Regions from separate parts of the Pseudoduganella sp. UC29_71 genome, predicted to be linked through region 1. Evidence: predicted binding sites of a transcription regulator. Region 1 holds the regulator's gene; the other holds the start of a gene.

Region 1 (7,368 bases):
GCGCGCGACCGGCAATTACGATAAGGTCATGGCCCAGTTCCTGGTCTGAGAAAGTACATAGTTATGCGTAAACGAACCGCGCACCGCTGGCGCTTGAGCATGACCCTGGTGATCGGGGTCTTCGTTGCGTGCGGCACGTTCTGGCTGGTGCAGCTGCTGAACCGCGGCGAAGAAGAGATGCTGGCCGACAAGCGCCTGAACGAGCCGGATTACATCATCGAGCGCTTCAGCGTGGTGCGCATGACCAAGGACGGCAAGCCGAGCTACATCGTGGCCGGCGACAAGCTGGTGCACCGCCCGATCGACGACGCGTCCGAGATCGACAAGCCGGTGGTGCGCAATTTGAGCAGCACCCATCCGCCGATGGACATGACGGCGGAGCGCGCGCGCGTGGACGAGAACAACACGCGCGTGCAGTTGAAGGGCAACGTGAAGATAGACCGCGCGGCGCAGGGCAAGAGCCCGGCGATGCAGATGACGACGCAGGCGCTCACCGTCTACCCGGACGAGGACCGCATGCAAACCGACCAGCCGGTGCAGATCGTGCAGGGCGGCGCCACGGCGACCGGCACCGGCATGAAGGCCAACAACGCCACGCGCCAGGTGCAGTTGCTGGGCCGCGGCACGATCGTGTATCCGCCCCGAAACGCGCCCGCCAAGACCAAACAAGAAAATGGATAAACGATGAAAAAAATTCTGATCTCGGCCCTGCTGCTGTGCGCAGCCGGGCTGGCCCAGGCTGAAAAGGCCGACTCCTACAAGCCCACCGAAATCAAGTTCGACCAGGTGGACGTGGACGACGTGAAGCAGATCCGCACCTTTACCGGCAACGTGATCCTCACGCGCGGCACGCTGCTGATGAAGTCATCGAAAGCGGTGGTCACGCAGGACCCGGAAGGCTACCAGTACGTCACCCTGACCAGCGTGCCCGGCACGCCGGCCACCTTCCGCCAGAAGCGCGACGGCGAGGGCGACCAGTGGGTCGAGGGCGAAGCCGAACGCATCGAGTACGACGGCAAGATCGAGCTGGTCAAGCTGTTCAACAAGGCCAAGGTGCGCCGCCTGGAAGGCAGCAAGCCCAGCGACGAAGTGCAGGGCGAGTTCATCTATTACGACAGCCGCAAGGAATTCTTCAGCGTGAAAAACAGCGCGACCGGCGAGAGCAAGCCGGGCGGCGGCCGCGGCACCATGGTGATCCAGCCGTCCACCAAGCGCCCGCCGCCGGACGCGCCGGCGCAGCAACCGCCAGCGGGGAAATGACGATGGCCGAAGCAACGCAGATAACGCAGAACATGGACGGCTGCACCAGCACCCTGGTGGTGCGCGGCCTGCAGAAAACCTACGGCAAGCGCCAGGTGGTGCACGACGTGTCGCTGCAGGTCGAATGCGGCGAAGTGGTGGGCCTGCTGGGGCCTAACGGCGCCGGCAAGACCACCTCCTTCTACATGATCGTGGGCCTGGTGCCGTCCGACGCGGGCAGCATCGATATCGCCGGCGTGGACGTGTCCAGCATGCCGATACACCAGCGCGCCACGCTGGGCCTGTCCTACCTGCCGCAGGAAGCGTCGGTGTTCCGCAAGCTGACGGTGGAGGAGAACATCCGCGCCGTGCTGGAGATCCAGAAGGTCAACGGCAAAACGCTGAGCAAGGCCGAGATCGACGAACGCCTGGACCGCCTGCTGGCCGACCTGCAGATCGAGAAGCTGCGCGAGAACCAGGCGCTGTCGCTGTCGGGCGGCGAGCGCCGCCGGGTGGAGATCGCGCGCGCGCTGGCCACCAATCCGCGCTTCGTGCTGCTGGACGAGCCGTTCGCCGGCGTGGACCCGATCGCCGTGATCGAGATCCAGCGCATCGTGCGCTTCCTCAAGGAGCGCGGCATCGGCGTGCTGATTACCGACCACAACGTGCGCGAGACGCTGGGCATCTGCGACCGCGCCTATATCATCAACCAGGGCAGCGTGCTGGCGTCCGGCCGTCCGGACGACATCATCGCCGACGAATCGGTGCGGCGCGTCTACCTGGGCGAACACTTCCGCATGTAAGACGCCATGAAACAGTCACTGCAACTCCGCACCTCTCAGCACCTGGCGCTGACGCCGCAGCTGCAGCAATCGATCCGGTTGCTGCAGTTGTCCACGCTGGAGCTGCACCAGGAACTGGAACAGCTGCTGGGCGAGAACCCCTTGCTGGAGCGGCTGGACGACCCGCTGGACCGCTCGCTGCGCCTGCTGAGCGACGGCGCCATCAACCAGACCCAGCCTAACGGCGCGGACGCTTCTCCGGCCGAGGTCGGCGCGCCCGCGCAGGACAGCGCCCCGGCCGCCGAGGGCGATCCCTTCGAGGGCGCCACCGGCGAAGGCGACAGCGCCAGCGGCGCCGAAGCCGACACCGACTGGAGCGACGCCGGCCGCAGCAAGGCGCCGGACGACGACGATGCGCGCCCGCAGCTCGAAGCGAGCCACTGCACCTTGCGCGAACACCTGATGGAGCAGATGCGCGTGACCGTGCAGGAGCCGCGCGACCGCGTGCTGATGGAACTGATCATCGACGCGCTGGACGAGAACGGCTACCTGGAAGAGCCGCTGGAGGAAATCCACGCGCGCCTGCCGCAAGAGGCGGACGTGGAGCTGGAAGAACTGCAGACGGCGCTGACCCTGCTGCAAAGTTTCGACCCCATCGGCGTGGGCGCGCGCAGCGCCTCCGAGTGCCTGGCGCTGCAGATCAAGCGCATGCCCGGCGTGCCCTTGGTGACGCGCCGCATGGCTGTCTGCATCGTGGAAAAGCACCTGGCCTGGTTCGCGCAGCGCGAGTTCAACAAGCTGAAAAAAGCCCTCGATTGCGACGACGAAGACTTGCGCGAAGCGCAGGCGGTGATCCGCCAGTGCAATCCGCATCCGGGCGCCGAGTTCGCTTCCGACGTGTCCGACTACGTGGTGCCGGACGTGATCGTGAAGAAGGCGCGCAATGGCTGGCAGGTCACGCTGAACAACGACGTGATGCCGCGCCTGCGCGTGAACGCGCTGTACGCCAACATGCTCAAGCAGGGCAAAGGCGAAACCGCGATGGGTGCGCAGCTGCAGGAAGCGAAGTGGCTGATCAAGAATATGCGCCAGCGTTTCGACACGATACTGCGCGTCGCACAAGCGATAGTAGAAAGACAAAAGAACTTTTTCAGCCATGGCGCGGTTGCCATGAGACCCCTTGTGTTGCGTGAAATTGCTGATACACTGGGACTACACGAGAGCACTATTTCTCGCGTAACAACTCAGAAATACATGCTGACTCCGCATGGGATGTTTGAGTTGAAATATTTCTTTGGCAGTCACGTCGCCACCGAAGCAGGAGGAGAAGCATCCTCGACGGCGATACGGGCGCTGATTGTGCAATTGACAGGAGCTGAAGACCCGAAAAATCCTTTATCCGACAGTAAGATTGCGGACATGCTGGGTGAACAGGGCATGGTAATTGCGCGACGGACTGTTGCCAAATATCGCGAAGCCTTGAAAATCCCTCCGGTAAGTCTGCGTAAAGCTTTGTAGTTTTACTTGGGTTCCCCTGCGCTCCAATAACATTCGACAGCGTACGAGCCCTTATCTTTAGGAGTGTGTATGAATCTCACCATCAGTGGACATCATCTCGAAGTGACCCCCGCCATCCGTGAATACGTGCAGAACAAGCTGGAACGGGTCAAACGCCACTTCGATCAAGTTATTGATATTGCTGTCATCCTGACTGTAGATAACCTCACCGAGAAAGAGAAAAGGCAGAAAGCGGAGATCAATCTGCGAATGTCCGGCAAGACCGTGTACGTGGAAAGCCTGTCGCAAGACCTGTACGCTGCCATCGATACGCTGGTCGACAAACTGGACCGCCAAGTCATGAAATACAAGTCGAAAGTGCAGGAGCATGGCCACGCGGCCATCAAACACCTCCCCGACACTTACGAACCCGCCGCCACCGCATAATACGGTCACCGGCACTCCAACAAAGGGCGCATCTGGCGCCCTTTTTTGCGCCCGCGCTAAAATGGAGCTCTAACAATCATAGAGACATCCAGCATGAGCGAGCACGTCCTGACCACGGTTGCCAACGGCACCGGCTTCATCACCCTCGACCGCCCCAAGGCGCTCAATTCCCTCTCCCTCGGCATGGTGCGCAGCCTGACGGCCGCACTGATGGCCTGGCGCAACGACAGCGCCGTAGCCGCCGTGGTGATCCGCAGCAGCAGCGAAAAAGCACTGTGCGCCGGCGGCGACATCCGCTTCTTCCACGAAGTGGGCACGGCCACGCCGCAGGGCGGCAGCGCGCTGCTGGAGGATTTCTTCACCGAAGAATACGCGCTCAACCACCTGATCCACTATTACGCTAAACCGTATATCGCATTAATGGACGGCGTGGTGATGGGCGGCGGCATGGGCATCTCGCAGGGCGGCCCCGGCTGCGGCGTGCGCATTGTGACGGACCGCACCAAGATGGCCATGCCGGAAGTAAACATCGGCCTGTTCCCGGACGTGGGCGGGAGCCATTTCCTGTCGCACGCGCCCGGCAGCCTGGGGCGCTACCTGGGCCTGACCGGCCTGACCGTGGGCGCGGCGGACGCGCTCTACGTCGGCCTGGCGGACCACTACGTGCCGACCGATGCCTGGGAAGCGCTGCGCGACTTGCTGGAGGCGGTGCCGGGCGGCGAGCTGCGCGACGCGATTGAAGCCTATAGCGCGCGGTTCCGGGCCGGCCCCGGCGTGCTGGAGACCGAGCGCGCCACCATCGAGCGCCATTTCGCGCTGGACAGCGTGGCGGACATCATGGCCTCGCTGGCCGGTGACGAGAATGTGTTTGCGCAGAAGGCGCTGCAGGCCATGCAGACGCGCTCGCCGCTGATGATGTGCGTGACGCTGGAGCTGTTGAGGCGCGGCGCCGCGCTGGACGTGGCGGACTGCCTGCGCATGGAGCGCAACCTGGTGCGGCGCAATTTCGAACATGGGGAAGTGCTGGAAGGCGTGCGCGCGCTGGTGATCGATAAGGACAATGCGCCGAATTGGTCGCCAGGGACGCTGGAGGAGGTGACGCCGGAGATGGTGGCGGCGTTCTTCGCGCCGCCGTGGCCGGCGCACGCGCATCCGCTGCGGCACCTGTGATGGTGGGTTACGCGCGTCCCGCGCTAACCCGCCCTACGTGAACCGTCGAACCGTCGAAACCGTCGAACCGTAGGGCGGGTTAGGCGAACGCCGTAACCCGCCGATCACGACTGCTCGCGGTGGCGCAGGACAACCTGTTCGGTCGGGTGGAAATGCCGCGCCAGGCGCTCGGCCATATACACCGAGCGGTGCTGGCCGCCCGTGCAACCCACCGCCACCGTCAGGTAGCTGCGGTTATCGGTCTTGAACGACGGCAGCCACTTGGCCACGAAATCGCGGATGTCCTTGAACATCTCGTCCGCGCTCGGCTGCGCATCCAGAAAGGCGATCACCGGCGCATCGCGGCCCGTCATCGGACGCAGCGCCAGGTCGTAATACGGGTTCGGGATCGCGCGCACATCAAACACAAAGTCCGCATCCAGCGGCACGCCCACCTTGAAGGCAAACGATTCAAAGAACAGCGTCAGCGGCGCGTTTTCGCTCTGCACCAGATCCTTGATCCAGGCACGCAGCTTGTTGGCGCTCAGTTCCGACGTATCGATCACGTGGCCCAGCTGCTCGATGGCCGACAGCCGCTCGCGTTCCTCCGAAATGCATTCGATCAACGTGCGGCGCGCGGCCGGGTTCTGCCCCGGCTTCAGTTCGTGCGACAGCGGATGGCTGCGGCGCGTCTCCGAGAAGCGCGCCACCAGCGAATGGGTGTTCGCCGTCAGGTACATGATCTTCACGTCGTGGCCCTGCTGGCGCAAGGCCTGCACGGCGTCCGGCAGGCTGGTAAGCGACTCGGCGCTGCGCGCATCGACCGCCACGGCCAGCGCTTGCGTGCCTTCGTCGGTCAGTTGCGACACCAGCTGCGACAGCAAGGCCGGCGGCAGATTGTCCACGCAATAATAGCCCGTGTCCTCGAGGACGTTGAGGGCGACGGATTTTCCGGAGCCGGAGATGCCGGTAATGAGAACGATACGCATAGCTAAAGATGATACATCAAGACTACGCGATAGGTGCGTTAGCGAACATATCAAAGCTGTAGGGCGGGTTAGCGCAGCGTCACCCGCCGTGCCTGCGTCGCGTTGCGGCTAATCCCCGCTCATGGCCTGCCGTTGGCGTTCCATGAATTCCTGCAGCGTATCGATGCCGCGCAGTTGCAGGATAGTGTTGCGCACCGCCGCTTCCAGCAGCACCGCGATGTTGCGGCCGGCCGCCACCGGGATCACCACCTTGCGGATCGGCAGCCCCAGCACGTCCTCGGTGGGGAACTGGAACGGCAGGCGCTCCACTTCCTCTTCCAGCGCCGAGCGCCGCACCAGGTGCACGATCAGCTTGAGCCGCATCTTGCGCCGCACGGCCGTCTCGCCAAAGATGGCCTTGATGTCCAGCAGCCCCAGCCCGCGCACTTCCAGCAGGTTCTGCAGCAGCGCGGGGCAGCGGCCCTCGATCATATTGGGCGCGATGCGCGCGAACTCCACCGCATCGTCGGCCACCAGGCCGTGCGAGCGCGAAATCAGTTCCAGGCCCAGTTCCGACTTGCCCAGACCCGAATCGCCGGTGATCAGCACGCCCACGCCCAGCACGTCCATGAACACGCCATGCATGATGATGCGCTGCGCCAGCTTCTTCGACAGGTACACGCGCAGGAAGTCGATCACCTGCGCCGCCGGCAGCGGCGTGGAAAACAGCGGAATGTTCTTTTCGTCGCAGATGGCCAGGATGTCGGGCGGCGTTTCCAGGCCTTGCGCGATGATCAGCGCAGGCGGGCCGCCAGCGATCAGTTCGCTGATGACGTGCGCGCGCGTGAGCGACTTGAGGCGCTGGTAGTAATTGATTTCCTGGTGCCCGAACACTTGGATGCGGCCCGGGTGGATGGTGTTCAGGTGGCCAACCTGGTCGGCCGCCGAGGCCACATCGCCCGAGATCAGGCGCTCGCCGCCGGGGAAGCCGGCGAACCAGCCGAGCTGCAACGTTTCACGATTATCGTCGTACAGGCGTTGTATCGTCAGGGGCGTTTGCAGCATGGCTTATCTATTCAGGGTGGCAGACGCCTTAGTGTAACCTGCTTTTAACCTGCAGCTTGCAAGCTGGGTTGCCAATTCACGATGCGGCTGTACACCGACTGCGGGTCCGGATCGCTGGCCAGCGCGATGCGGAAGCCGTCGTCCGAGAACATTTCGGCGATCTCCGACAGGATTTCCAGATGCTGCTGCGTCACGTGGTCCGGAATCAGCAGGAAGAACAG
Region 2 (7,368 bases), 3.2 Mb from region 1:
TTGATGCGCTCCGGCACCAGCCGGTCGGCGCCGTTGGCCATCAGGGGCAGTAGTTGCCGATAGACAAAAGGCCGGTCGGCGGTGGCATCGAGCATGGCTTCGAGCGAGAAGCGCGCGGTATTGTCGCGCAAGCCCCATTTGCCGACGTAGCCGGAGAAGCTGGCCGCCGCCACCATCCAGAAGAAGGTGCAGTGCAGCAGCAGCGACAGCCAGCCGGACCAGGCGAGTTTTTGCCAAGTTTGATTCGTGGTGGAAATCATAGTGGGGACTCCCGGACGGTAGGAGAGCGTTCAATATTCTACGCTTGCTGCAAGCACGACCACGAATGGCTCAACTGTTTTCCAGATTGGCCGGATTGCTGTGGCAAATTGATCACTCGCTCCGCAGCGCAGCCAGTAGCTTGCCGATGTCGGCGTGCGGGAAATGCGGCCGCAGGCGATAGGGCTCGGGGCACGGCGCGGCCAGCGTGCCGCCGCCCTTCAGGCCCAGCACGACCTGGCCGCGCGCGGTGCAGGCGGCGGCCATCGCCGCGCCGGTGCCGGCATGGCCGAATACCGGCAGGCCTTCTATCGTGGCCACGTAAGCGTCCCGCACGAAGGTCTTGCAGGCTTTCATGCCGTCCAGCAGGATGCCGTCCGGCATTTCGGTGCTGCCGCTACGGCCGCCACAGTCATCGCGCATCAGTTTGACGACGGCGCGCAGCACCATGGCGTTGCGCATGGATTGCGTGGGCGGCTGCGGCGCGGCCAGGCCGCTGCCTTCCAGCAACCGGGTCCACTGGTTTTCCATCGGACCGTCCGCGCCCAGCAATTGCGGCAGCCAGCGCGGCTGGCATGCAGGCGCGTCGCCGCACTCCAGGGCGCGGGCGAAGTCCGGCTGCCCGCCGTGCTGGAAAGCGCGGTAGAAGCCGTTGATGCGGGACATGGCGCTGCCCTTGCCCTGGCGCGCCGCCAGCGCGTAGACGTAGGCGGGCAGGCCGCACCTGTATTCCAGGCGGTTGCCGCCGATCTGGCGCGGTGTCAGCGCGCGCCAGCTGTTCGGTTCGCTGTACAGGATGCAGTTGGCCAGCGCGTCGTCCAGTTCCTCGGCGGCTTGCGCGGGCGTGAGCCAGCCGTAGTGGATAGACGTCATCCAGCGCAGGAATTCGCCGCCGCCTTCGTGGATCAGGCGCCCGTCGGGATAATTGTCGACCGCGTCGCGCAACTGGAAGCGGTGGCTGAATTCGTGGGCCACCAGCAGCGTGGCCTTGGCCTGATCGGCAGCGGACGGCTGGCGTGGCCAGTTGTACAGCGCCAGGCGCAGCACGTCGCTGGCGTCGCCGCCGACGTTGGTGCCGCCAGGCGCCGAGGCCGCCACCGCGGCCACCAGCGGGCGCCTGAAGCTGGCGTCCGGCAGCTCGCTGCGCAGGTAGCGCACGGTGCCGTCGGCTACCGCCTGGATGGTGGCGACCGTGACGGCAGGCAAGCGCGGGTCGAAGAAATTGGGCGGTTCGGTGCTGGGCGGCAGCGAGGCGGTGAACAGCAGGGCGGCGCTGTCGCCGTCCAGCCGGGTGTCCACCTTGTCCGCGTAGGCCTGGCCATTGACGGCGATGCCGGGCGCGGCCAGGCTGTACCGGACCGTGCCGCAGGTCTCTGCGACGGCATAGTTCGACATGTGCGCGTACATGCCCTGGCCCAGCGGGAAGGCGGCCGGGTAGCCCATCTGGCGCGAGGCGGCGGGGACGCGGAAGCGCAGCGTCGAGCAGGCGCCATTGCTGCGGGTGAGCTGGTCGGCGCCGGCTGCGCCGCAGTCGTCCTGCGCTTGCCAGCTGGCGCGCGTGTTGAGTCCGGCCTCGCCGTTTTTCAGGAATGCCACGCTGTTGCATGCCGCAGGCAAGGCGTAGCTCACTTCCAGCGTATCGGCGGACAGCAGCTTTAGTTGGACATCAACCTCGGCCGCGTGCGCGGCCGGGGCCAGCAAAAGGAGCAGAAAATGTAGTCGCCGCATGGGATTTCGCCGAAAAAAGTTAACCAGCAGATAATATCATGTTGGCAACGACGTCAACGACGTCAACGATGGAAACATGGCAACGCTGCTGCTAGTCGCGCCAGAAGCGGTCGAACAGCGGCTTGACGCTGATGCCGTGCACGGCGATGGACAGCATGATGACCACCAGCGTGATGTCGATCAGGTCACGCGCCAGGGGCTGGGGCAGGCCGTGGTTGATGGCGTACATCAGGTAATACACGGAGCCGATGCCGCGCACGCCGAACCACGCGCTGATGCCGCGCACCCGCCCGCGCACCGTGGAGCGCGCCAGCCCCAGGTAGACGCTCAGCGGGCGCGCCAGCGCGAACAGGAACAGCGCCGTGCTCCAGGCGCGCCAGTCCCAGGCTTGCGCCGTCACCGCGCCGCCCAGCAGCAGCACCAGCGTCAGTTCGGACAGGCGCTCCAGGTGCTCCTTGAAGATCAGCGATTCGCCGCTGACGGTCAGCGGCGCCTCCGCTGGCTGCGGCGCACCGGCTTCCGGCTGCGGGGACGGCGCGGGCGCGGGCGCCGCCGACCCTGTCCCGGCTGGCGCGCCGTGGCCTGCCGCGCTGTGGCTTGCCGCGTGCGCGGTGACGGGGGCCTTCAGCAGGCCGTGCCTGTCCTTGGGCACGCCCGCCAGCACCAGTTCGGTCTGGCGCAGCGCCACGCCGGCGAAGAACACGGCCAGGAATCCCCAGGCGTGCAGCCACACGCTGACGCCGTAGACCACCGCGATCAGGCCCAGCCCCACCAGGTCGTCCAGCACTTCGTGCTTCGGGTCCTGGCCGCGCAGCGCCCAGCCCAGCCGGGCCAGCGCCGCGCCGCCCGCGATGCCGATGGCCACCGCGCCAGCCGTGCCCCACGCCACGTCAAGCAAGGCCCAGCGCCAGCCGAACTCGCCCAGCTCGTGCAGGCCGAGCAGGCCCAGTCCCAGCATCACGAAAGGGAAGGCGCTGCCGTCGTTCATGCCCGCTTCGCAGGTGAGGGCGAAGCGCAGCTGGTCGCGGTCGCCCGCGTGACGCACCTGCACGTCGGTGGCCAGCACCGGGTCGGTGGGCGCGAGGATGGCGCCCAGCAGCACCGCCGCGCCGAGCGGCAGGCCCAGCACCAGCGTGCCGAAGGCCGTCATCAGGCCGACCGAAATGCTCATCGACAGCCACGCCAGCCGCAGCGACGGCGCCCAGCGCGCCAGAGAAAACGGCACCGGCATTTTCACGCCGGCGGAAAACAGCGAGATCAGCACCGCCAGTTCCGTCAGCACTTCCAGGATGCCTGCCTCGGCATAAGGATCGACGGCGAACACGCCGATGAAGGCCGGCCCCAGCGCCAGCCCCACGCCCAGATAGACGATGGCCGACGTTACCGGCAGCTTGGCCAGCGTGGTGGCGGCCAGCCCGCGCGCAAGCATCAGGCAGCCGATGAGGATGAACCAGAGAGTGGTACTCATGCTTATGCAATATACGCTGTGCCTTGCTGCAACGGCGCGGCGTTGCCGGGGAGGCGCGCGCCAGCCCCGGCTGCTAACGCTACCGCCGCAGAAGCCGCGTGACGCAATGCGCCAACTTGGTGCATTTGAGCCGACTTGGTGCGGCTCGCGCGAGATCGTTTGGCCAAATCTCACACCTGTGCTGGCACGCTACTTGCTCAATGCATGTTCAGCACATGACGAGACGAAGCCACTGCATGCCCGATACCGCCGCCAGCGCACGCCCAATATATAGCGCTACCAGCCCGTTCCCCGCCGCCATGCCGGCCGGGGAGGGCGCCGTGCGCGCGCATCCGGCCTGGCATGCCAGCCTGGCGCTCGGTTTTGTGGACGACGGCGGCACCACGCGCCTGGTCGAGCGCCGCCACAGCGGCCCGCTGCGCGTGCAAAAGCCGCTCTATCCGGAAGGCGGCGCGGTGTGCCACGCCATTATCGTCCACCCGCCCGGCGGCGTGGTGGGCGGCGACCAGCTGGCGCTGAGCGCCACGGTGGGCGAGGGCGCGCGCGCCTTCCTCACCACGCCCGGCGCGGCCAAGTGGTACAAGGCCAACGGCAAGGTGTCGCGCCAGACCGTGCGCCTGCACGCCGGCGCCGGCGCCGCCATCGAATGGCTGCCGCAGGAAACCATCTTCTTCGACGACGCCCACGTGGAGCTGGAGCAGGACATCACGCTGGAGGCGGGCGCCAGCTACATCGGCTGCGAAATCCTGTGCATGGGCCGGCGCGCGTCCGGCGAGAGCTTCCGCAGCGGCCGCGTGGTGCAGCGTACCCGCATTCGCCATGGCGGCCGCCTGCTGTGGTGGGACCAGGGCGCCCTGACGCCGCACGGCATCGCCAGCCCGCTCGGCATGGATGGCCGCAGCGTGTGCGCCACCCTGCTCGCGGTGGGCGCCGCGCTGCCGGCCGCCGTGCTGGCGCAGATCCGCAGCGACGGCGCTGCCGCCGCAGCCGCCGATGCCTCAGGCATGTTCGGCGCCACCCAACTGAAAGGCCTGCTGGTCGTGCGCCATCTCGGCGACGACAGCGAGGCTGCCCGAGAAATCATGCTGGCCGCCTGGCGCACCTTGCGGCCGCACCTGCTGGGCCGCGCACCGTTCGATCCGCGCAGCTGGCGCACCTAGGACTGACCATGGACCTGACCCCACGCGAAAAAGACAAGCTGCTGATCTTCACCGCCGCCCTGCTGGCCGAGCGCCGCCGCGCGCGCGGCCTGAAACTGAATTATCCGGAAGCGGTGGCGCTGATCAGCGCCGCCATCATGGAAGGCGCGCGCGACGGCCGCAGCGTGGCCGAACTCATGTCGGACGGCGCGCACATCCTCACGCGCGCCGACGTGATGGAGGGCGTGCCCGAGATGATCCCGGACATCCAGGTCGAAGCCACATTCCCCGACGGCTCCAAGCTCGTCACCGTACACCACCCCATACCCTGATCCCCGAAGGAGCACATCATGATCCCTGGTGAATTCATGCTCGAAGAAGGCGAGATCGGCCTTAACCAAGGCCGCGAAACCGTCACCGTCGTCGTCGCCAACCGCGGCGACCGTCCCATCCAGGTCGGTTCGCATTTCCACTTTTTCGAAGTCAACCCGGCGCTGTCGTTCGAGCGCTGGAAAGCCTACGGCATGCGCCTGAACATCGCCGCCGGCACCGCCGTGCGCTTCGAGCCTGGCCAGGCCCGCACCGTCGAACTGGTGAAGCTGGGCGGCGACCGCGTGGTGCATGGCTTTAACGGCGCCGTCAACGGCAAGCTGTCCGACACGCTGCCGAAAGACTGAGCCATGGCCACCATCCCGCGCGCCGCCTATGCCGAGATGTACGGCCCCACCACCGGGGACCGCATCCGCCTGGCCGACACCGAACTGTTTATCGAGATCGAACACGATTACGCCATCCATGGCGAGGAAGTGAAATTCGGCGGCGGCAAAGTGATCCGCGACGGCATGGGCCAGTCGCAGCGCGCCCACGCCGACGTGATGGACACCGTCATCACCAATGCCGTCATCCTCGACCATTGGGGCATCGTGAAGGCCGACATCGGCCTGAAGAACGGCCTGATCGCCGCCATCGGCAAGGCTGGCAATCCCGACATCCAGCCCGGCGTCACCATGGCCATCGGCGCGGCCACCGAGATCATTGCCGGCGAAGGGCTGATCGTCACCGCCGGCGGCATCGATTCGCACATCCACTTCATCTGCCCGCAGCAGATCGAGGAAGCGCTGATGAGCGGCGTGACCACCATGCTGGGCGGCGGCACCGGCCCGGCGGTCGGCACCGCAGCCACCACCTGCACGCCCGGCCCGTGGCACTTGCACGCCATGCTGAGCGCGGCCGACGCCTTCCCCATGAACCTGGGTTTCCTCGGCAAGGGCAACGTCAGCCAGCCGTTGCCGCTGGAAGAGCAGATCCGCGCCGGCGCCATCGGGCTCAAGCTGCACGAAGACTGGGGCAGCACCCCGGCCGCCATCGACAACTGCCTGACCGTGGCCGACCGTTTCGACGTGCAGGTGGCCATCCACAGCGACACGCTGAACGAGGGCGGCTTCCTGGAGCACACGCTGGCCGCGTTCAAGGACCGCACCATCCACACCTTCCACACCGAGGGCGCGGGCGGCGGGCATGCGCCCGACATCATCGCGGCGGTGGGGCAGGGCAATGTGCTGCCGTCCTCCACCAACCCGACGCGGCCCTACACCGTCAACACGCTGGACGAGCACCTGGACATGCTGATGGTGTGCCACCACCTCGACCCCGCCATCGCCGAGGACGTGGCCTTCGCCGAATCGCGCATCCGGCGCGAGACCATCGCCGCCGAGGACATCCTGCACGACATCGGCGCCATCTCCATGATGTCGTCCGACTCGCAGGCCATGGGCCGCGTGGGCGAGGTCATCATGCGCACCTGGCAGACCGCGCACAAGATGAAGGTACAGCGCGGCGCGCTGGCCGAGGACAGCGCGCGGCACGACAACTTCCGCGCCAGGCGCTACATCGCCAAGTACACCATCAATCCCGCCATCACGCACGGCATCTCGCACGTGGTCGGCTCGCTGGAAGTGGGCAAGATCGCCGACATCGTGCTGTGGAAGCCGGCCTTCTTCGGCGTCAAGCCGTCGATGATCCTGAAGGGAGGCATGATCGCCGCCGCGCAGATGGGCGACCCCAATGCCTCCATCCCCACGCCGCAGCCGGTGCACTACCGCATGATGTTCGGCGCCTACGGCGGAGGGCTGCGCAAGTCCTTCACTTTTGTGTCGCAGGCCGCGTTCGACGCCGGCATCGGCGGCCAGCTGCGGCTGCAGAAGCAGACCATCGCGGTGAAAGACATGCGCGCGCTGCGCAAGAGCGACATGGTCCACAACGGCGCCACGCCGCACATGGAAGTCGATCCCGAAACCTATGAAGTGCGCGCCGACGGCCAGTTGCTGGTCTGCGAAGCGGCCGCCGTGCTGCCGATGGCGCAGCGCTATTTCCTGTTCTGACGAGGTCCGCATGCTTACCCTCCATACCAAACTGTCCGCCAGCGCAGGCCCCGGCGCGGCCCAACCGTTCGCGCGCCTGGTGCTGCCGTACGAGCTGCGCGAGAAGTGCCGCTTGCGAGCGGTGCTCAGCAATGGCGAAGAAGTGGCCGTCTTCACCGTGCGCGGCACGGTGCTGCGCGACGGCGACCTGCTGGCCGGCGAAGACCGCGGCAAGGTGGTGCAGGTGGTAGCGGCGCGCGAGCCCACCTACAAGGTCACCTGCGCCGACGCCCGCAGCTTGTTGCGCTGCGCCTTCCACCTCGGCAACCGCCACACGCAGGCGCAGGTCGGCGACGGCTTCCTGCGCATCCGCGCCGACGTCGTGCTGAAGGACATGCTGGCGGGCCTGGGCGCC

The links. Region 1 encodes sigma-54, which starts transcription at its own class of promoters, with help from an activator protein. Its sites were predicted from a motif close to TGGCANGNAANCTGCTTT; they were not measured.
Region 2: a site for sigma-54 is predicted at 3,637-3,654, ahead of ACFJI2_RS14745 (urease accessory protein UreD). Genes of this name have one in related genera too.

The regions. Positions count from the first base shown of each region.
Region 1 is NZ_CP170549.1:6,607,307-6,614,674, forward strand. Features, by position in the region: gene ACFJI2_RS29535 (KdsC family phosphatase) at 1-49, shown strand, start outside; gene lptC (LPS export ABC transporter periplasmic protein LptC) at 64-681, shown strand; gene lptA (lipopolysaccharide transport periplasmic protein LptA) at 685-1,260, shown strand; gene lptB (LPS export ABC transporter ATP-binding protein) at 1,263-2,042, shown strand; gene ACFJI2_RS29555 (RNA polymerase factor sigma-54) at 2,049-3,539, shown strand; gene hpf (ribosome hibernation-promoting factor, HPF/YfiA family) at 3,609-3,965, shown strand; gene ACFJI2_RS29565 (enoyl-CoA hydratase/isomerase family protein) at 4,059-5,135, shown strand; gene rapZ (RNase adapter RapZ) at 5,240-6,103, opposite strand; gene hprK (HPr(Ser) kinase/phosphatase) at 6,212-7,147, opposite strand; gene ACFJI2_RS29580 (PTS sugar transporter subunit IIA) at 7,192-7,368, opposite strand, start outside.
Region 2 is NZ_CP170549.1:3,365,271-3,372,638, reverse strand. Features, by position in the region: gene ACFJI2_RS14760 (hypothetical protein) at 1-260, opposite strand, end outside; gene ACFJI2_RS14755 (hypothetical protein) at 373-1,986, opposite strand; gene ACFJI2_RS14750 (cation:proton antiporter) at 2,078-3,454, opposite strand; gene ACFJI2_RS14745 (urease accessory protein UreD) at 3,691-4,614, shown strand; gene ACFJI2_RS14740 (urease subunit gamma) at 4,623-4,925, shown strand; gene ACFJI2_RS14735 (urease subunit beta) at 4,944-5,270, shown strand; gene ureC (urease subunit alpha) at 5,274-6,974, shown strand; gene ureE (urease accessory protein UreE) at 6,985-7,368, shown strand, end outside.